DNA from 2 places in the Lysinibacillus sp. FSL M8-0216 genome. Region 2 is predicted to be linked to the other one. Evidence: riboswitches for the same ligand, from Rfam matches in the RefSeq annotation. Region 2 holds a riboswitch; the other holds the start of a gene.
What was found. Region 2 has a riboswitch for S-adenosylmethionine ahead of MKX57_RS02180 (MetQ/NlpA family ABC transporter substrate-binding protein). Riboswitches for the same ligand answer to the same signal wherever they lie in the genome.
Positions count from the first base shown of each region.

Region 1: another riboswitch for S-adenosylmethionine. It lies ahead of MKX57_RS08215 (YezD family protein); the one in region 2 lies ahead of MKX57_RS02180 (MetQ/NlpA family ABC transporter substrate-binding protein).

Region 1 is NZ_CP152007.1:1,744,651-1,747,815, forward strand. It holds gene MKX57_RS08210 (heparan-alpha-glucosaminide N-acetyltransferase domain-containing protein) at 1-1,031, shown strand, start outside; SAM riboswitch class I at 1,202-1,296, shown strand; gene MKX57_RS08215 (YezD family protein) at 1,366-1,521, shown strand; gene MKX57_RS08220 (flavin reductase family protein) at 1,606-2,091, opposite strand; gene MKX57_RS08225 (VOC family protein) at 2,249-3,034, shown strand; gene MKX57_RS08230 (cold-shock protein) at 3,138-3,165, opposite strand, start outside.
Region 2 is NZ_CP152007.1:454,802-457,966, reverse strand. It holds gene MKX57_RS02190 (pyridoxal phosphate-dependent aminotransferase) at 1-931, shown strand, start outside; gene MKX57_RS02185 (PPC domain-containing DNA-binding protein) at 980-1,483, opposite strand; SAM riboswitch class I at 1,606-1,711, shown strand; gene MKX57_RS02180 (MetQ/NlpA family ABC transporter substrate-binding protein) at 1,800-2,630, shown strand; gene MKX57_RS02175 (ATP-binding cassette domain-containing protein) at 2,725-3,165, shown strand, end outside.

The sequences.
Region 1 (3,165 bases), 1.3 Mb from region 2:
TTGGTATGTTCATTGTCAATTTTGGAGTCATAACGGGTTCTACAACGAATGGTTCAACATGGTTGATGGCCTTACAAAATCTATTTGAGGGGCGTGCCTCGGCCGTATTTGTCATGCTAGCAGGAATAGGAACAGCTTTAATGACTCGTCAGGCTAGAGAGACTAAGGACCCAATACTTCTTCGTAAGAATCGACTTACTTTGTGGAAGAGGTCGTTTTTGTTATTCGTGATAGGAATAGTCCTATATGCAGTAGGCTGGACAGGAGATATCTTACATTATTATGGCGTGTATATGTTTGTTGCCGCATGTTTGATTGCCCAATCCAAGAAAATGATGATGTTCATAATCGGTGTCATCCTCATCCTTTCACAATGGCTCCAAATTCAATTTAATTACTTCGCTGGGTGGCATCCAACATATGTATTACTAGAGTATCTTGATTTTTGGACACCGGCAGGATTTATAAGAAATTTGATGTTTAATGGCTATCATCCACTATTTCCCTGGATTTGTTTCTTTCTAACTGGCATGGTAATCGGCACATTAGATTTAACTAATCGTTCATTACGAAAAATCTTATTGGTGATGGGCTTATTGCTAGTCATAATGACGGAGACTTTTTCAACGATATTTATTAAGATGACAACGATCCATTTATTAGATGTAGAGAGTGCATTGTATTTATTTGATACGGGACCGATTCCACCGAATACGATGTATGTTCTATCTAACTCAGCGTCGGCAATTGTCCTTATCGTGGGCTCCATCTATCTTGTTGAGACATGTAAAAATAAAGTAATTGAAGCTTTGATCTTTACGGGACAATTGTCTTTAACGCATTATGTCGGCCATGTTTTTATTGGGATTGGAATATTAATTGTTTGCCAAAAGTTGGAGAATCAGACGCTTACCTTTTCCATGCTATATGCCTGCTGTTACTTTGTAGGATGTGTGCTTGTTTCTGTCTGGTGGAGAGCTAAACATCGTCGAGGTCCCCTTGAATTCTTGATGAGGAAATGGAGTTCGTAATAAATTAATGGATTGCCATCTATTTCTCGTTGATTAGGCATAAAATACTTTAGATATAGATAGTTTTCTAATCTAAAATAATCATTACAAAGTATTCAGCTAGGTTTTCTAATATTTTATATTGACAATCTTATTACAGAATTATAGAATTATTTTCAAGAAACGCAGTACTCTTATCAAGATAGGTGGAGGGACTTGGCCCAATGAAGCCTCGGCAACCGAAACATAGGTGCCACTTCCAACCGATGTATCTGAGAGATAGGAGGGGCTATCAATCAGTTTGATGCATTGGCCTCTTTTGTACAACAAGGATGAAAAAGAAGGGGTGTATCGTATGGCTCAGTCGGCAAAGGTAGAAGATAAGAAATTAGAGGCTATTGCAAAGGCCATTCAAAATCTTGAATTTGGTGAAGTGCATATTACGATTCAGGATGGTGTAATTGTTCAAATTAATAGGCTTGAAAAGCAGAGATTTCCTCAGAAGAAATAAAGGATCATTTCAGTTGAACGATGTGAAAAGGCCACCAATAAGCATGGTTTCCGTTGCTTACAAGTGGCCCTTTTTTTATGGCAATTAGCTATAGAAGCTTTTTGGAATCTGACCGATATGACGGCGATGATAGAGAAGGGGCTCCTTTTGAGAGTTTGTAATATCTAGCACCTGGCCAATAAAAATAGTATGATCACCTGCATCTATTTGCTGAAAGGATTTACATTGTAAAATAGCTGCTGTATCATGTAAAATCGGTAGTCCTAAAGAAGAAGTAGACCATTTTGCTTGAGCAAAGCGATCTGGGACTTTACTTGCAAATAATGTACATAATTGCTCTTGATCACTTGCTAAAATATTGACAGCGAATTTTTCCGCACTCATAAAGTAAGGATGGAGCTGAGATTTTTTATCAAGTGACCATAAAATAAGTAGTGGATCAATAGAAACAGATGCAAAAGAATTGACGGTTAAGCCAATTGGATTCGTTTCATGACAAGCTGTAACAACTGTTACACCTGTAGGATAGTTACCTAATGCCAATTTAAAAGCAGCAACATGATCTGTCATTCAAATCACCTCTTTATAGTTAGTAATAAATTAGTTAACGGAGTTAGTAGGTAAATTGCACTTTTTTCATACCATATAGTAACTCCTTTTCTTAAGTAAATATTAAATCAATTACACATCCAGGTAAAGCTAATGGGGGAAAGAAAGGGGAATTGCCATGACTTTATATTTTGATCATCTGGTACATCAAGTAGAATCACCGGAAAATATAAAGGTTTTCTTCAATAAACGAAATGTCCATACAGTGAACGGTGGTCAACACACGATGTGGGGGACTTACAATACGCTAAGTTATTTTGGCTTAAGCTATATTGAACAAATCGCTATTTATGATCGTGATTTATTTGAGCAAGCGGCCCTGTACCCATATTCCCTACATTATACGTTTAAACGTGATCGTGAGCGCCAAGGATTTTCACGAATTGCCTTGCGCACCAAAAATATTGAAGACGATGGTCAACGATTGCGTGCATTGGGCTATGAAGTATATGGTCCCGATGCTTGTAGCCGCACAAGACCAGACGGCACGATAATCGAATGGAAGCTATTGCATTTTGGCAGACCTGGCCTTTCAGTGGATTTTCCTTTCTTAATTGAATGGGCAGATGGAGATGAGGAGCGTTTGGCTCAATTAAAGGCTAGTGGCGCGATTGATGAAAAACAAGCCATTACAATGGAATCCATTCAGTTTTTTGTCAAGGATGTGGAGGAGACGGTGCAGCTTTGGCAGAAAGTATTACAACTACCCGAGTTTGAGCAGCATGAGCAGTTTATGTCTCTACAGCTAGCGAATATGCGCTTGGATTTTTATGAGGAAGCCTCAGCATCTAGCATGACGCTCGGTCATTTAAAAGAAGGGCCAATCGGTGTAACATTAAAGGATCCACACCGAACAAAGGAAACATTAGTGTGTCCAGGTGCTTTTTATTGGATTAATAAATAAATTAAAAATCCACTTCAATCGTTGAAGTGGATTTTTATGTGCAAACATGCAAAAAGTGGATTGAGCCATTTTCAAATACTTCATCCACTTACTATATTCTAGCTTATAATTTTACAACATTTGATGCTTGC
Region 2 (3,165 bases):
CGACTTTTATAAACGGGAATATGATGTGGAGATTGATCCTGATACTGAAGTAGCGATTCTTGGTGGCACAAAAATTGGTCTTGTTGAGCTACCTTTGGCTGTGTTAAATCCAGGCGATACTATGCTATTACCAGACCCGGGCTATCCAGACTACTTATCTGGTGTTGTATTAGGTGATGTTAATTTTGAAGTGATGCCACTTTTTGCTGAAAATAATTTCTTACCTGATTATGATGCCCTATCTAAAGAAGTTAAGGAGAAAGCAAAGTTACTTTACTTAAATTACCCAAATAATCCTACGGGTGGTACAGCTACACTTGAATTTTTTGAAGAAACCATTCGTTTTGCTAAAGAGCATAATATCATCGTATCACATGATTTTGCTTATGGTGCAATTGGATTTGATGGCAATAAACCTATTAGTTTCTTACAGGCCAATGGTGCAAAAGAAGTTGGAATCGAAATGTACACATTATCAAAGACTTATAATATGGCAGGTTGGCGCATAGGCTTTGCTGTTGGTAATGCTGATTTGATTGCCGCGATTAATCTTATTCAAGATCATTTGTTTTGTAGTCAATTCCCTGCTATTCAACAAGCAGCAGCTGTTGCCCTTACATCTTCACAGGAATGTGCAGATGAGCTAAGAGCTACCTATGAGCGTCGTCGAAATGTTCTAATCGAAGAAGCTCATAGAATCGGATGGCAAGTAACGGCACCAAAGGGCACCTTCTTTGCCTGGCTCTCTGTCCCATTAGGTTTTACTAGTGAACAATTTGCCGATATTTTGCTCGACAAAGCTGATATTGCGGTAGCCGCAGGAAATGGCTTTGGTCAATATGGGGAAGGCTATGTGCGCATTGGCTTGCTTGTAAGCGAGGAACGGTTACGAGAAGCCATGCATAGAATTGAGCAATTAAAATTATTTTAAACATGGAACAAAATGGAGTCCTGTAGCTTTCACTAGCTACAGGACTTACTATTTTTCAATTTTCCTTGGAAGATCTAACCCATGTTCTAATGGATAAAATTGTACGTGACCTGTTTCATCATCCAACTGACGGATATGCTGAATGCCTTGAACTTCTGCCAGCACTACATCTGCTGTTATGACGATATTTCCGCCCTTTATAAAATGACCGCCTGAAACCACTCCCCATTGATCGCTCATGGAACCATGGAAATGCGTTTCATATTGTGCATCACGCTTACAAACAACTCCTGAACCTTGGATAAACTCGAGTGGCCCCTCTTTCTCAACCACATCACTAAATCGAACTTTAATGTGGGAAGTTTCATCAGGTACTAAATAAACAAAGCTACTTTTTTGAAAACTACCAATACAACTAATAATGGTTGCTGATTCAATTTTATTCTCTTCACAAAGTGCCTCAATTCCTTCAATGATGTCTGTTCCCATGAGAAGACGTGCACTAATCACCTTACCAAATGAACCTATGCCATAATTAACTCTTACGGACAATCTTCTCCCTCCTTCACGACAAAATATTATAACAATATAAAAAATTTCAAAAATATTTATTGACTTACTATACCCTATAAATTATATTAGTTCTATCGGAAATACAAAAATATAATATGAATCTCTTATCAAGAGTAGCTGAGGGACTGGCCCTATGAAGCTCGGCAACCTCCTTTTATAAAGGAAGGTGCTAAATCCTGCAAACGAAATTCGTTTGATAGATAAGAGAGGACTTTTTTCATGAGCCTCTCTTAATTTGTAAGAGAGTTTTTTTTATTTTCAAAAACCGATAAAACAATTTTTGGAGGTAGTTTTCATGAAGAAGAAAAATAAATTTTTAGTAGGTTTAGCAAGTCTTACATTAGTAGCAGCACTAGCGGGCTGTGGCTCTAAAGATGATAGCAAAGGAAAAGGCGAAGCTATCGATGAAAATAAAATTGTTGTGGGTGTCACTTCAGGACCTCATGAGCAAATTGCAGAGGTAGCTGCTAAAGTTGCAAAGGAAAAAGGTCTAGAAGTAGAACTAAAATCATTTTCTGATTATGTTTTACCAAATACATCCTTAGCAGAAGGAGATCTTGATGCAAACAGCTATCAGCATAAGCCTTTCCTGGATACATTTAATAAAGATCACGATACAGATTTAGTACCGGTTGGCAAAACAATTTTAAATCCAATGGGTATTTACTCTGAAAAATATAAATCATTGGATGATGTTCCTGAAGGCGCAACATTTGGCTTACCGAATGACCCAACAAATGGAGCGCGTGCTCTCTTTGTTTTACAAGAGGCAGGCTATATTAAATTAAAAGATGGAGCGGACTTAACAGCATCTGTTCGTGACGTGGAAGAAAACAAAAAGAATTTAAAATTCATAGAATTAGAAGCTGCACAAATTCCTAAGCAGCTTAGTGAAGTAGATGTAGCTGCTATTAATACTAACTTTGCGCTGGAAGCTGGCATTAATCCGCAAGAGGACTCTATTCTTTTAGAATCTACTGACTCTCCATATGTGAACTACATTGTCGTTCGTGCAGAAAATGAAAACGACCCAACGATTAAAAAGTTCATTGAGGCTTATCAATCTGATGAAGTACGCCAATTCATTGAAGAGGAATTCAAAGGTTCTGTAATCCCTAGCTGGTAATACGTGCGATAAGCTAAAGAATCTGCCAAATTTCCACTATGGAAACCACGCAGATTCTTGCTTTTTAGAAGTTAAGAAAGGAGCAATCAATCTGATGATTCAATTACAAAATATTTCAAAAGAATATAAGACAAAAAAAGGCAGTATTAAGGCTGTGGATGGAATCAATCTTCATGTAAAAAAAGGGCAAATTCATGGTGTAATTGGGTATAGTGGTGCCGGTAAAAGTACGCTGATTCGTTGTGTTAATTTACTAGAGCGTCCTTCAGCAGGCAAAGTCTTGATTGACAATGTGGATATTACTACCCTTTCACTTCATGACTTACGTCAAACACGACAAAAGATTGGTATGATTTTTCAACATTTTAATCTCTTAAAGACAGCAACTGTTTATAACAATATTGCAGTTCCCTTAAAGCTACTTGGTTATAACGAAACAGAAGTCAAAAATCGTGTGGCTAAATATGCCGAAATTGTAGGTTTAACAGAAAAGCTAGATAGCTATCCTAATCAGCTTTCAGGTGGACAAAAGCAA